Linked DNA regions of Pseudophaeobacter arcticus DSM 23566. The protein of the gene in region 2 interacts with the protein of the main gene of each other region in a pairwise test. Links are inferred from orthologs where the notes say so. Each region holds a gene or a part of one and is shown on either strand. Other genes may lie near its edges.

Region 1 (7,273 bases), 2.5 Mb from region 2 along the record:
TCTTCGTGAATGCCAACCGGGATTCCACGCCCGTTGTCATAAACCGAAACGGAACTGTCCGCATGAATTGTGACCCGAACGTGATCGGCATGATTGGCCAGGGCCTCATCAATTCCGTTGTCCACCACCTCATAGACCATATGGTGCAAACCAGAGCCGTCATCGGTGTCACCGATATACATGCCAGGACGTTTGCGAACTGCCTCCAACCCTTTGAGAACCTTAATGGAATCGGCACCATATTCGGCTGGGCTCTGTTCGTTATCAGACATTCGCGACTTCCTGTTTTAACTTTGTGATTTTATACGCAACTTGGCCCCGAATGTCACCCACGACGGGGCTTTTTCTTGGCCCAGGACAGGGAATAGAACAAAGCCGCCGACGCGCCGTCAGATCGCAGAAAATCGCAGGCAAAATCAGGTAAAGGGCAGCAGCAGTCCCACCCCGATCAGCAATGCCCCCGAGGTCAGGTTGAGCCGCCGCAGGGCCGCGGGCGAGGCAATCACCTGGCGCAGGGAATGCACCAGCGCCGCCATCACCAGGTTTCCCAAAAGCGGCACCGTAAAGGACAGGCAGATGATCACCACAACATCGACCCAGCCAAGCGCCCCGAGGTCAAAAAAACCGGGCAACAATCCCATATAGAACAGGATCGCTTTGGGATTGCTCATGATCACCGCAACGCCCGCCACAAATCCGGCCCAGGCGCCCGGTCGGGTCAAAGCCCGGTTCTCGGCAATCTTTCGCCCGGCCGCGCGGATCACCCGAACCCCCATGAGGACAAACATCAGGCAGGCGCCCCAACGCAGCACCAACATCACCTCGCTCAGACTGGAGGCCAGCCAGGACATGCCGCCAATCGCAACCAGCGGCCAGATCAGATCGCCCACAGCCACGCCCACAGCCAGGGGCCAGGCCGCCTGAAACCCACCAGAGACCGCCCGCGCCATCAGCGCCAGCCACACCGGCCCCGGCGTCAGAAACAGCACAAACAAAGCCGCCGCATAGAGCAGCAGATCCCAGACAGAGAGGCTCATTCGCTGACCACCTGCGATACCCCATCCAGGTCGCCAATCTCGAAAATCTGGGCGCGGCTTCCCAGTTCCGCAAAAAGCTCCGGCCCGGTGCCCGTCATCCAGGCCTGCGCCCCAAGAGCGCAGATTTCATCATATAATGCGGCGCGACGATCAGCATCCAGATGCGCCGCAACCTCATCCAGCAGCAAAATGGGTGGCGCCCCCTCGCTGGCGGCCAGGGCGCGCGCATTGGCCAAAATCAGCGAGACCAACAGTGCCTTTTGCTCTCCGGTGGAACATTCCTTGGCTGCGATGCCTTTGCGCGCATAGGTGCCAATAAGATCGCTTCGGTGTGGCCCAACCAGGGTTCTGCCAACCGCCATGTCCCGCATCCGCCCCTCGGCCAGAGCCTGAACCAGATCCGCTTCGCTTGTCGGCATCTCGCCTTCAGACTGCACCAGCTCCAGCTGCGCCGTGGGAAAGGCGGTCTCAGCCGTGTCCTGCGCCGCCTCCAGCCGTTGCACCGCAGCGCGCCGCGCGCTGTGAATCCGATGGCCAGCAGCGCCCATCTGGGCCTCCACCACCCGATACCAGGCGGCATCGCGGACCTGATCCTTCAACAGCCTGTTGCGCTCGCGCATGGCCTTTTCATAAATCAGCGTGGCCTCGGCATGGCTGGGATCAAAACTCAGCGCGATGCGGTCGAGAAACCGGCGACGCCCCTCTGCGGCCTCAACCCAAAGCCGATCCATCACCGGCACCAGCCAGACCACCCGGCAGATCTGCCCCAGGGCAATCTGGTTCGAGGCCTTATTGTCGATCCGCACCTGGCGTGCTGCGCCCTCGTCCGACCAGGTCTCGATCTCATAGGCCTGATCCGGTGCCTGCAAGACCGCTTTCAGCTTCCAGCCAAGCCCCTCGGGACGGCGCACCATATCCGCGGCACTGGCCCGCCGCAGACCCCGCCCCGGAGAAAACAGCGACACGGCCTCGAGGATATTGGTCTTGCCAGCACCGTTATTGCCATGAATGGCAACGGGGCGCCCATCCAAATGCAATTCCGCCCGCAAATGCGAGCGAAAGTGGGACAATGTCAAAGAGGTCAAAGCCAGCATGGGGACACTTCCGGTTTTATCTTTCCCCAAATATTCCCGTCCCGCTGCCCGGCAGGCGGCCTTGCCGCCGAGAGGGGGGCCGGGCCGAAAGGCCGATATATGCCAGTCCGGAGCAATCTGGGCCTGGCATATCCCAGGTCACCAGATCCTAAGGCGTCAAACCCGCATCGGCATCACGACATAGACAGCGCTTTCATCATTGCCTTCGCGCATCAAGGTCGGATCCCCAGAGGAGTTGAACATAAAGACGGCGTTCTCGCGATCAACCTGATTGGCGATCTCCAGCAGATATTTGGCATTAAAGCCAATCTCCAGCCGCTCATCCGCATAGGCCACCGCCAGTTCTTCCTCGGCGGCGCCGCTGTCCGGTGCATTGACCGACAGGATCAGGCGATCCTCTTCCAGCTGCAGCTTCACCGCGCGCGATCGCTCGGAAGAAACCGTAGCAACCCGGTCCACCGCGCGGGCAAACTCATCGGCGTCCACCTCAAGCCGACGGGTATTGCCGACCGGAATGACCCGGGTGTAATCTGGAAAAGTGCCATCAATGACCTTGGAGGTCAGGGTGATATTGGGTGTGGCAAAACGGACTTTGGTTTCTGAAACAGAGACCGCAATATCCATCTCGTCATCATCCAGAAGCTTGCGCATCTCACCGACGGTTTTGCGCGGCACAATCACCCCCGGCATGTCCTCGGCCCCCATTGGCAGCGGTGCGTCGATGCGGGCCAGACGGTGACCATCGGTGGCCACACAGCGCAGCACCTTCCCACCCTCAGTAGCATCCGAGACATGCATATAGACACCATTGAGATAATAACGGGTCTCTTCGGTTGAGATGGCAAATTTGGATTTATCAAAGAGTCGGCGCAGCATGGCCGCATTGGCGGTGAAGTTCGAGTGATACTCGGAACTCGCCATAACCGGGAAATCTTCGCGTGGCAGGGTGGCCAGCGAGAAGTTCGAGCGCCCGGCCTCTACCGTCAGACGACCGGTTGCCGCATCCGCCGTGAGCGTCACCAAGGCACCATCCGGCAGCTTGCGCACAATTTCATGCAGGGTTGTGGCAGCGACGGTGGTGGCGCCTGCGCGCTCGACCTGCGCCGGGGCCTTATCGACAACTTCGATATCAAGATCGGTGGCGCGGAACTGGGCCACGTCGCCTTCGGCCTCGATCAGAACATTGGCCAGGATCGGAATGGTATTGCGACGCTCCACCACTGACTGGGCCTGCGCAACCGCCTTCAGCAGTGTGCCGCGTTCGATGCTGATCTTCATGTCGCTTTCCTCTTCGTCGCGCCCGTCTAGCCAAAGCTGTTTCGCCGTACCTGCGGGCTTCCGCCCAGGCCCTGAACCAGGCCCTGAAATAGCAAGGGTCGGGACAAGCAAAGTAGCGGTTTGCCCCTCATGTACAAGGCTTTTATTGAGTTTTCTAAGGGAATCCCGGCAGCGTCAAGAGGTGAGATCCCACAACGGCCTGAAACCCACAGAATCGTTGCGATTGAACCCGATTGCGCGGCGAGACACGGCGCCAAATGCAGGGCAAGACACCGGACAAGACACTGGGCAACAGGCCTGACAGCAAGCCCAACAAAAACGGCCCCGGAAATCCGGGGCCGTCTGCGGATCATGCGATCAGGTCGACAGATCAGGATTCAAGCGCGCGGCGCAGCATTTCCACATCTTCGGCGATCTGACCGTCGGTCGACTTCAACTCCTCGATGCGGCGCACCCCATGCATGACGGTTGTATGGTCCCGCCCCCCAAAGCGACGGCCAATTTCTGGCAGGCTGCGGCTGGTGAGCTTTTTGCACAGATACATCGCCACCTGCCGTGGCCGCGCGTAAGAGCGCAGGCGTTTGGGGCCGATGATGTCCGACATCCGGATGTTGTAATACTCAGAGACCTTGCGCTGGATTTCCTCAACGGTGATCTTGCGCTCAGAGGCGCGCAAAACATCCGCCAGGCAATCCTGCGTCAGATCCATGTCGATCTCGCGCCCCACCAGCGAGGCAAAGGCAAACAGCCGGGTCAGCGCGCCTTCGAGAACGCGTACGTTGGTAGAGATCCGATGCGCCAGGAACTCCAGCACCCCATCGGCAATTTCCAGATCCGGGTAGGTCTTTTGTTGCAACTGCACCTTGGTCTGCAGAATGCCCAGACGCAATTCGTAATCTGTTGGATGCAGATCCACCACCAGGCCACATTGCAAACGCGATTTAACCCGGTCTTCCAGATCCTTGATCTCACCCGGAGCGCGATCAGCAGAGATAATGATCTGCTTGTTCTGATCCACCAGGGCGTTGAAGGTATGGAAGAATTCTTCCTGGGTTGAATCCTTGCCAGCGATGAATTGCACATCATCGACCATCAGCACATCAACCGAACGGAACAGGTGCTTAAAGTCCATCATCTTGCGTTCGCGCAGAGCCTGCACAAAACGGTACATGAACTGTTCAGCCGACAGATACAGCACGTTGAGATCAGGGTTTTGGGCGCGGATTTCCCAGGCGATTGCATGCATCAGGTGGGTTTTACCCAGACCCACACCGCCATATAGGACCAGCGGATTGAAGGTCACAGGGCCGCCTTCGGCAACCCGGCGCGCCGCAGCATGGGCCAACTCGTTTGGCTTACCAACGACAAAGTTGTCAAAGGTAAACCGCGGATCAAGCGGTGCTGCCTGCAGCGTATCCATCGGCGCAGCGGCAGCTGCTTTGGCAGACAAAGGTGCGCCGGTATTTGCCGGGCGCGTCGTCTCCCGCCCCCATTGGGCCTCGCCATTGTCCCGCCCAGAGCTTTCCTGCATCTCAGCAAAGGGCTCTGCGGGCTGTTCGACCTGGCGCACCGGTCGCGCAGGTGAATTGGCAGCAACCCGAAAGGCCAGGCGTTGAACCGATTCGCCAGAGATGCTGAACTCATGCAGAATGAGATCGGCAAAGTTCTGGCTAACATAGTTGCCCATAAAATTGGTTGGCACGTGAAACACCGCCACACCATCGTCAACTGAATTGAACTCCAACGGTTCGATCCAGGTCGTAAAGTTATTTTGGCCAACAGTCTTCAAAAGCCGAGTTCTGAGCTGTCCCCATTTTTCTTCCGTCATGTGCTGCGCCTCATGCATCCCCAAAAACAAGCAGCGGCCTGTTTATCTTTCGCCTATCATTCTTTCGCGCCCATTTCAGAGCTGCGCTTCACCCATAACTTCTGCGCATGCGGACAGGAGTATCCTGACCACATTCCCCTATGGGGCAACGGATTGTCCAACAAAAAGCCACGAATATGCGGTGGCCTTATCCTGAAACTAAAAACCGTTTCTGCACACAAATGAGACAAGGCTGCTGATTGAAAACCCAATACAGCAGGGCGCAGAATCATTGAGAAGCCAAAGTGGCCTCCCGTGAACTCTTACGCCGTAAAGCAACCTTGATGCCCGTCAAGATTACCGTGAGCAGCCTGTCCCCCCAGCGAGTGAATCGCTGTATATGTGGTAGCAATTTGCGGGGGGCAGCGGCAATGAAACTCTGTTGTTGACTCATGCTTTGGCCGTAAAGAATCTCTCGCAACTGCAGAAGGTATCCGTCAGATAAGGAGAAAATCAAAAGGCGCCGCAAAAATGCGACGCCTTCATTTTTTTCAAATTCTTACTTGCAGGAAATTCCCGGCAGGGAATCAACCCAGAGCTTTGACTCGTGCAGTCAGGCGGGACACTTTCCGCGAAGCCGTGTTCTTGTGGTAGACGCCTTTGGTCACGCCACGCATCAGCTCAGGAGCGGCCAGACGCAGAGCTGCGGCTGCATCTTCTTTGTTGCCAGATTCGATGGCTTCTTCAACTTTACGCAGGAAGGTGCGGATGCGCGAACGGCGAGCTTTGTTTACTGCAAAACGCTTTTCGTTCTGACGGGCGCGTTTTTTTGCTTGGGGGCTATTTGCCATGTCTCTGTGACCTTATCTTCGGGTTCGTGTTTATATGTCGGCGCAGGCCAGCCAAACCCGGATCGGATCTCGGAGTGATTCTAGCCAAGCGGGCTGCACGCGCATGTATGGCTGCGGTCTTTAATGGGATGGGCTGCAATATGCAAGCAGATTGCCACCTGGCCCAGGTGAGGCTCTTACGGCGACAGCCAAATCACCGTGAAACTGCCGGGGCCATTCCAAAAGAACCGCCCCGATCTTGGGGCAGACCCTGGACACAGGCCCCAACAGATTACTTATCGCGGAACTGGGCTTCGCGTTTTTCCAGGAAGGCGGCCATGCCCTCTTTCTGGTCTTCGGTTGCAAACATCGAGTGGAACACCCGGCGTTCAAACAACATGCCTTCGCTCAGCGGCAGCTCGTAGCTGCGATTGACCGTTTCCTTGACCGCCATCGCGGTGAGCAGGGATTTCTCGGCAATCTTTTGCGCCGCGCCCATGGCTTCTTCGATCAGTTTCTTGGCAGGCACCACCCGCGACACCAGACCGGCGCGCTCGGCTTCTTCTGCACCCATGAAGCGACCGGTGAGGTTCATGTCCATGGATTTGGATTTGCCGACAAACCGCGTCAGACGCTGGGTGCCGCCAATGCCGGCCACAACGCCAAGGTTGATCTCTGGCTGGCCGAACTTGGCCGTTTCCGCCGCAATGACAAAATCGCACAGCATCGCCAGCTCGCAGCCACCGCCCAGCGCATAGCCCGCAACGGCCGCGATGATTGGCTTGCGAATCGCCACGATGCGGTCATTCACCTGCGCAAACAGGTTGCTGGTATAGACATCGGTAAAGCTCATCTCCGACATCTCTTTGATGTCAGCACCAGCGGCAAATGCCTTTTCCGATCCGGTCAGCACGATGCAACGCACCTTGTCGCTGGCGTCGGCTTCTTCCAAAGCAGTGCAAAGCTCGCTCACGAGCGCTGCATTGAGTGCGTTCAACGCCTCGGGGCGATGCAGTCTGATTAGACAAACGTGGTCCTGCACATCGACGTTGATCGTCTCATAGGCCATGATTATTGCTTTCGTTGTTCCGTTCAGAACCGAGTCATTACCACGACAAACATCGCATTCAAGCTATCTTTGACACTTGCCACAGTAGAAAGAGGATCGCCCCGACTGGGTGATTCTGGCAATAGTGCCGCTACAGCCCTCCCGTTTGCAGGGCTCTC
Region 2 (7,920 bases):
TGCCGCCTGTCATCAGGGCACGGTGCAGACCATCGGCATAGCCGGCTGCAACGGTGGCGATGCGGCTGGGCACCTGGGCCACCCAGGAATTGCCATAGCCGACGCTTTCGCCGGGCTCAACATCGCGGGTCTGAATAACCGGCAGGTCCAGTTGCGCGACCGGCAGTGCATCGCCATAAGGCGCGCCGCCATACAGGCCCACGCCCGGACGGCACAGGTCAAAATGATAGTCGCGCCCCAGCATAATGCCGCCGGTGGCTGCCAGCGAGCGCGGCACCTCCAGCCCATCGGTCATCTCGTGGAAAACCTGCAGTTGCTGGGTATTCATCGGATGGCCGGGTTCATCACTGCAGGCCAGATGCGACATCAGCAGTACTGGCTTTTGCCCCAGGGCAATATCGCGCACAGCGGCCCATTCGGCAGGCTCCATGCCAAGGCGGTTCATGCCAGAGTCCAGTTGCACTCCAAAGGTATGGCCGGGAAGGGTCTCAAAATGGCGCAGCATCTGATCGAGCGAGTTCAGCATCGGCGCCAGCTGGAATTCCTTCAGCAGCCGGGTGTCGCCCTCCATATGGCCGGAAAACACCGAGATACCGGGGCCAGGGCCAAGAGCGCGGCGCAGGGCCACGCCTTCTTCGGCGGCGGCAACAAAGAAATTGCGCGCGCCACCTGCGGCCAATGCCTTGGCCACGCGGCCTGCATCCAGCCCATAGCCGTTTGCCTTGACCACAGCTGCGGTTTCGCAGTTGGTCATGGCGTTCAGATTCTGCCAGTTGGTCACCAGCGCATCGAGATTGATTGTCAGTTTAGCCGTGCTCATGCCCCGTTCTTGACATGCGCGCAGCGAGGGTCAAGTGAAATTCGCGGTAAAAACTGCCAGGTATGGTGGCATTGGGCGGCTTGTGGCTGGTTTGGATCACCAAAGCTCTCCAATGTCCACAGCAATAGCCAAACTGCCATTGAACCGTTTCAGAAAATCACCGCGTCCGAACCGAGGGGTGGGAAGCAAAGCGCCCGCCCCGTGGGGGCGGTTCGGGCGCTGCCAAAGCGATGCTTTGGCAATTGGCGAAACACCTGATTGTGGCAATCCTTGAAGGCTCGTGATGCGGACCAAGCTGCCGTTAGAAATGGTGTGCGAAGCCGCGCATCGTCGGGCCGTGGTGCGGCGATCCGACCTCAGTGACTGGCAGTTTATGGCTGCCAAGCACATCCTAACTACCTGTCAGACACTACAGAAGCCAAATCGCCGTGCCGGGGCGGCCCGGCGATGCGCGGCGGCCTTCGGCCTTGAATCCGCGCAGGTGACAAACGGCAAGGGCTCGAAGCATGCGTAATTGGGCTGCCCTCTGTTCTGAGGTCGAGCTCCCATAGGATCACAGGCTAGCTGTGAACAAGGGAGACAGAAGATGGACTATTATGCTGGATTAGATGTGTCGCTGCGGTCGTGCGCCCTTTGTATCGTTGATGCCAAGGGGACGGTGCTTTTGGAACGTGAGTTGCCGTGTGAGGTCAGCGATATCGCTGTGTGCCTTGCCAGTTTTCCTCATCCGATTGAACGGGTCGGCTTTGAAGCGGGCACCATGAGCCAACATCTGTTTCATGGCTTGAAAGCGGAAGGTTTTGATGTCGTGTGTATGGAGGCCCGACAGGTGAATGCTGCGCTGTCGGCGATGCGCAATAAAACCGATAGGACTGACGCGCGGGGCATTGCTCAGGTCTTGCGCACGGGCTGGTTCAGTCCAGTTCATATGAAGAGCCGCGAAGCGCATGGCGTTCGCGCCCTACTGAGCACACGTAAGGCGTTGCTGAAGAAGACGATGGATCTCGCCAATGAAGTCCGTGGGCTGTTGAAGATTTTCGGCATCCGCCTCCCTATGACCGTGAAGCACGGCAGCTTTGATGGCGTTGTCCGGCCGCTCATCGAGATGGATGACGTGCTGGCGCATGCCTTGGTGCCGCTCTTGGATGCCCGCGTAGTTCTCTATCAGCACTTTCTGGAATTGGACCGGCGCGTCAAACGGGCCGCTAGCCATGATGAAATTTGCCTGCGGATGATGACCGTTCCAGGTGTGGGCCCGATTGCGTCACTTACATTTAAAGCTGCTGTGGATGATCCGACGCGCTTCAAGCGGTCGCGCACGGTTGGCGCGCATTTTGGCCTGACCCCACGACGCTATCAGTCTGGGGAACACGATAATCCCGGTCGTATATCGAAAGCGGGAGATCGAGATGTCCGCGCAACATTGTATGCTGCGGCAAATGCGTTGCTGATGCGAACGATGGCTGGCTCACAGATCAAATCATGGGGCATGCGATTAATCCGCACCAAAGGCCGCCGTCGCGCGGTGGTCGCGGTAGCCCGTAAACTCGCCGTCTTGCTCCACCGCATGTGGATTGATGGCACAGAATTCCGTCAGGACCAGGTGGGAGGCACGGCATGATCTAAAACGCCCCCCCCAATCCTAACGGGGTCGTCCCTCACTGGACGAGGTTCGTGGAAGAAGCCGAAAATGTCTGCTGCGCAAAGTGAAGCGCGTCTCAAAGCAAGGTTCTCCACGTCCGATCCGACATATGCGTGCAGCGGTGTCATGACGGCATCAACCAGACTGCGAAGAGAAGCGTGACCCGGATGAGTGACAATGCCCCAAAAGAAACAGGAAAACGAGCTTGACCTAGAAACCCAATTAGAGAAGCGGACTTTTTGTGAGTGTGAGGGCTTGTGCGTGTTGGAAGAGCCCCCGCGTGATCTCGTAGCGGGGGCTGTAGGGCCTAATACTCGTCTTCGCGCGGGCCGTTTTGCCATTCTTTGGCGAGGTTGCCAAAGCGGGTGAATTCGGCGGTGAAGGACAGCTCAACCGTGCCGATGGGGCCGTGACGCTGCTTGCCGACGATGACTTCGGCCTTGGCGTGCAGGCGCTCCATCGCGGTTTTCCATTCTTCCATCTTGTCCAGCTCGTGATCGCCGGGCTTTTCACGCTCCTTGTAGTATTCCTCGCGGAACACGAACATCACCACGTCGGCATCCTGTTCAATCGAGCCGGATTCCCGCAAGTCAGACAGCTGCGGGCGTTTGTCGTCGCGGTTTTCCACCTGACGCGACAGCTGTGACAGGGCGATCACCGGGATTTGCAGCTCCTTGGCGATGGCTTTCATCCCCATGGAGATCTCGGCAATTTCATTCACCCGGTTTTCCGCCATGCCGCGGCAAAGCTGCAGGTAGTCGATCACCAGCACGTCCAGCCCATGGGTCCGCTTCAGGCGCCGCGCACGGGCGGCGAGCTGCGAGATCGGCAGGGCGGGGGTGTCGTCGATGAACAGCGGGCAGCTTTCCAGATCCTTGGCGGCCTGGACAAAGCGGCGGAATTCGCTCTCGGTCATGTCGCCTTGACGGATCTTATGCGAGGAAATCTCGGAGGCTTCGGCCAGAACCCGGCCCGCCAGCTGTTCGGCGGACATCTCAAGCGAGAAAAAGCCCACCACGCCGCCATCAATGGCGCCCTCAGAGCCGTCCGGTTTGACGCCTTTCTTATAGGCCTTGGCGACGTTGAAGGCGATGTTGGTGGCCAGCGAGGTTTTCCCCATCGAGGGACGTCCCGCCAGGATCAGCAAATCCGATGGGTGCAGCCCCCCGAGCTGTTTGTCGAGATCGGCAAGACCGGTGGACACACCCGCCATGCCGCCGCCGCGCTGATAGGCCTCGTTGGTGACATTGACCGCTTCGGTCACCGCCTTGAGGAAGCTTTTGAAACCACTTTCGGTCTGGCCCTGTTCAGCCAGCTGATACAGCGACTGCTCTGCCTCGACGATCTGTTCCTTGGGCTCGGAGGCCACATCAACCCGGCGGGCCTTGTCGGCGATGCTCTGGCCCAGGGCGATCAGCTCGCGCCGGATCGCCAGATCATAGATCATCTGCGCATAGTCGCGCACCGCAAAGGCGGAAATCGACGCGCCGGCCAGCTTTGCCAGATAGGCAGGGCCGCCCAATTCCTTGAGCCCTTCGTCATCTTCCATAAAGGCCTTGAGCGTCACCGGCGAGGCCAGGGCGTTTTTGGAGATCCGCGCGGCGGCAATTTCATAGATTCGGGTATGGACCGGATCGTAAAAATGGGTGGCATTGATGATCGAGGCGATGCGGTCATAGACATCGTTGTTGGTCAGGATCGCGCCCAAAAGCTGCTGTTCTGCCTCAACCGAGTGGGGCAGCTCAACCGCGGCTGCGACCGCCGCCGAGGCGACGGGCATGCCAGCCTGTCCAGCCAGTGCCTGTCCAGCCAGTGACTGTCCGATCCGGGCCTGCCCAAGTGGAGCCTGTCCAATCGGCGCCAGGGCCTGCCCGACAGCGATGGGATCAGCGGCCATGTCATGTGCCATGTCATCCGGCATCTCGCTGGAGATATGGTCAGGCATTTCATCCGGCAGGGGCGCGCTGGGGGGAATATCGTTCATTGCTGCTCTCTTTGGTTTGAGCGTCAGTTGTAAAGCGCTTTACCGGGTTTGGGTATCGGGAAATTCTGTGGATAACACGCGCTCCCCTGTGGGGGATTTAAGCCGTATCTGGGCAAACGCTCGCACCGCCATAGAAAAAACGGGCACCACCATAGAAAAGGTCGCTCCGAGACCGGAGCGACCCTGAAAGCGGTCGGCAATTTTCCGCGCCTCAGCTTTTCTTGTTGGCCTCTTGCCAGGCGCGCGGATCCTTGAGGAAGCTTTCCACCTCGGCAAGGGTTTCGGCGTCAAAGCACTGTTGCGCCTTGGCTTCTTCCAGCACATCCCACCAGGTGCACAGATAATGCAGCTCAACCCCGTGGTCGCCCAGCCGTTTGGTGGTTTCGGGGAAGATATCATAGTAGAAGATCACCGCGGTGTGGCCGCAGGTGGCACCTGTTTCGCGGATGGCGTCGACAAAGGACAGTTTGGAGCCGCCATCGGTGGTCATGTCTTCGACCAGGAGCACCCGCTGGCCTTCGCTCATCACGCCCTCGATGCGGGCATTGCGGCCGTAGCCTTTGGGCTTTTTGCGCACATAGGTCATCGGCAGCGCCATGCGCTCGGCAACCAGGGCGCCAAAGGGGATACCTGCGGTCTCGCCGCCGGCGATATTATCGAAGGCTTCAAAGCCGGCGTTGCGCATCACGGTGACGGTGAGGAAATCCATCAAGGTGGTGCGGATGCGCGGAAAGGAGATCAGCTTGCGGCAATCGACGTAGCTGGGGGAGGGCAGGCCCGAGGCCAGGGTATAGGGCTCGCGGGCGTTAAAGTTCACGGCGCCGATTTCCAGCAGCATCCGGGCCGAGAGGCGGGCAATTTCTTCGCGGGTGGGGTAGGCGGTTGGGATCATGGCGTATCCTTTGGGAACTTGGGGACCCGTGGCGCGGGCAGGAGCCTCCGGCGGAGGTATTTAGGGTAAGATGAAACCGGGCGCCTGATCCCTTTGCGGGCGCTCAGGCGGGCCGGGGCAGGCGGAGGGGAGTCAGGTGGGGGACTGGGCGGTGGTGGACTGGGAGGTGGTGGACTGGGCAGTGGTGGACCAGAAGACCGGAAAGCCGGGGTCAAAGACAGTGACGGGGCCGTCGGTGCTGTTGATTTTGGCAGGGAACTGGCTGGGGCTGTCCGATTTTATCAAGGTTAGTGTGGATTGGTTTTCCGCCACCCCATAAAAGGCAGGGCCGTTTTTGCTGGCAAAGCCTTCCAGCCTGTCCAATGCGCCCTCTTCCTCAAAGACATGCGCCAAAAGCGCCATGGTATTGGTGGCGGTGAAACAGCCGGCACAGCCGCAGCCACTTTCCTTGTTGGGGTCCGTATGGGGCGCGGAATCGGTGCCAAGGAAGAAACGGGCATCACCAGAGGTGGCGGCTGCGCGCAGGGCCTGGCGGTGTTCTTCGCGTTTGGCCACTGGCAGGCAGTAGTAATGGGGTTTGATGCCGCCAACCAGGATATGGTTGCGGTTGATGATCAGATGGTGGGTGGTGATGGTGGCACCGAGATCCTGAGGCGCGGATTTGACATAGTCCACGCCATTGGCAGTGGTGATATGTTCCATCACCACCCTGAGGCCAGGGGTTGCTGTGCGGATCGGATCCAGCACCCGGTCGATAAAGACGGCTTCGCGGTCAAAGATGTCGATATCCGCATCGGTAATTTCGCCATGTACACAGAGCGGCAGGCCGATTTCAGCCATTTTTTCCAGCACGGGGCGGACCTTGTTAAAATTGCTGACGCCACTGCTGGAGTTGGTGGTGGCCCCCGCCGGGTAGAGCTTGACAGCTGTGATCAGACCCGAGGCATGGGCCGCCGCGACATCATCCGGATCGGTGTCTTCGGTCAGGTAGAGCGTCATCAGCGGGGCAAAATCCATCCCCGCAGGTAGGGCGGCCAGGATGCGGTCGCGATAGGCTGCAGCCTGGGCACCGGTCACCACTGGCGGGACCAGATTGGGCATGATGATGGCGCGGCCAAAGTCACGGGCCGTTTCGGGCAGGACGGCCTTGAGCATTGCGCCATCGCGCAGGTGCAGATGCCAGTCATCGGGGCGGGTCAGGGTGAGGGTCTGGGTCATGTCGCCGCGTTAGCACAGCTGCGCCAAAAGGGAAAGAAGCCGGAGCCTGTGCTCCGCCATCCAGAGAGCGATTTTTCCGGGGTGCCTGGCCTTTCCTCGCAGCGCCACAGGGCGGCACCTATGGGGGGGGAGGCCGGGCGCGGAGTGTCGTTGCAGCCCCCGTGATGCAGCTGTCCTGTGTTAAAGGGTTGACGGCAGTTCGAATTCACCCTCGGCTGCCCGTTGTTCCAGGTTTTGCAACCGACGGCGGAACCGCGGCGCGCGCACCCGCGACAGCACGTTGCGACACAAGAGAACCTGCAGGAACGGGCGGTCCAGGTGATCAAGGCGCGCCATCAGAGCCCGCAGGTAAGACGAATCGTCGCGCCGGGCGCGAAACAGCCGGGCGAATTCGGCAGCGTTGAAATCGCCGCTGGCGGCTTTTTTCAGGATTGTGTTGAGAATCCTCATCTCGATCATGCGGGTCTGCACGGCGGCGCCCAGGTTGGGGACCCGCAGGCGCAACACGTTTTTACGACTGAACAGTGCGGCATGCATGGCGTCGAGCTGCTCGTAGGGGTCGTAAAAGATATAGGCCTGTTTGGCGGCATCCAGCATATCGGGCGCATAGCCATAGCGATCCGTGAAAGAGACCCGGCGCATTTCGACAAAGCGCTCGTCCCATTCGGTCATCCGCGGGTCCAGCGTCGCCTGCGGCTGGATGGCCACCACTGTCGCACCAGGGGAGGCAACCGAAAAGGCGGAGGCGGCATAGCCACAGGGGCCGGCACCATAAAAAATCACATTGTCAAACTCATCAAAGAAGCCATCGTCGATCAGCTGATCAAAGAAGCCATAGACGCGTTCATTGCGAAACCAGGTGTCGCCGCTGGAGAGCAGGCCCAGATGCGACCAGCCTTCGCTTTTGACCATGTCAAAGCCAAGCGGCTGCGCCAGTTTGGAGAGGTTGTGAATGCCCTGCACCGTTTCAAAGGTGACCAGCAGCGTATTGCCCTGGTCCAGAAAGGTGGCGCAGTGTTTTGGCCCCAGAGGCTGGAACATGCCCAGCTCTTCGGTGATGGCGGCAAGACGCTCCTCCCATTGGGCAGGTTTCAGCCCGGACAGGTCTTCGTCCAAGATCTCAAGATTCTCTTGCATCGCCAAACATCCCTTACACAGACCGGTACAGCGGTCGATATGGCTAAGATTTAGGCAAGGAATGCGGCTAAAATTGGAAAAACTCTGGTCGCTTTGCTGGCCCTTCGCCCCAAGAGTGGACCAAAAGGCGGGTAAAGTCAGGAGCCTGCGACGGAGGCAACCGCTGGCGCGGCTGCTGTTATAGGTCGGTGTCTGGCTGTTGCGGCGCCTTGGAGGCCGCCTTTTGA

The links. Proteins that work in one complex are often made in the same cells at the same time.
Region 1: the proteins of ARCT_RS0109130 (region 2) and dnaA interact in binary tests that used the Escherichia coli proteins (3 or more experiments, as listed by UniProt). The link is inferred for Pseudophaeobacter arcticus DSM 23566 from one-to-one orthologs.

What each region holds. Positions count from the first base shown.
Region 1 is NZ_KI421507.1:3,602,305-3,609,577, forward strand. What follows is about bases 3,009-5,912. They hold dnaA (chromosomal replication initiator protein DnaA), read right to left. Parts: upstream 5,238-5,912; coding sequence 3,780-5,237; downstream 3,009-3,779. Other genes in these bases: dnaN (DNA polymerase III subunit beta), read right to left, coding at 3,009-3,409; rpsT (30S ribosomal protein S20), read right to left, coding at 5,804-5,912. In the rest of the region: gyrB (DNA topoisomerase (ATP-hydrolyzing) subunit B), read right to left, coding at 1-272; ARCT_RS0121895 (LysE family translocator), read right to left, coding at 417-1,037; DNA replication/repair protein RecF, read right to left, coding at 1,034-2,131; more of dnaN, read right to left, coding at 2,288-3,008; more of rpsT, read right to left, coding at 5,913-6,067; ARCT_RS0121920 (enoyl-CoA hydratase), read right to left, coding at 6,339-7,115; mutM (bifunctional DNA-formamidopyrimidine glycosylase/DNA-(apurinic or apyrimidinic site) lyase), read right to left, coding at 7,179-7,273. UniProt on the Escherichia coli protein: Plays an essential in the initiation and regulation of chromosomal replication. Binds in an ATP-dependent fashion to the origin of replication (oriC) to initiate formation of the DNA replication initiation complex once per cell cycle.
Region 2 is NZ_KI421507.1:1,090,847-1,098,766, forward strand. Bases 2,007-4,874 are described here. They hold ARCT_RS0109130 (replicative DNA helicase), read right to left. Parts: upstream 4,243-4,874; coding sequence 2,770-4,242; downstream 2,007-2,769. Other genes in these bases: ARCT_RS0109125 (IS110 family RNA-guided transposase), read left to right, coding at 2,007-2,441; ARCT_RS0109135 (orotate phosphoribosyltransferase), read right to left, coding at 4,658-4,874. In the rest of the region: alr (alanine racemase), read right to left, coding at 1-820; more of ARCT_RS0109125, read left to right, coding at 1,407-2,006; more of ARCT_RS0109135, read right to left, coding at 4,875-5,338; pyrC (dihydroorotase), read right to left, coding at 5,471-6,556; ARCT_RS0109145 (hypothetical protein), read right to left, coding at 6,737-7,693; ARCT_RS0109150 (glycosyltransferase family 2 protein), read right to left, coding at 7,872-7,920. UniProt on the Escherichia coli protein: The main replicative DNA helicase, it participates in initiation and elongation during chromosome replication. Travels ahead of the DNA replisome, separating dsDNA into templates for DNA synthesis.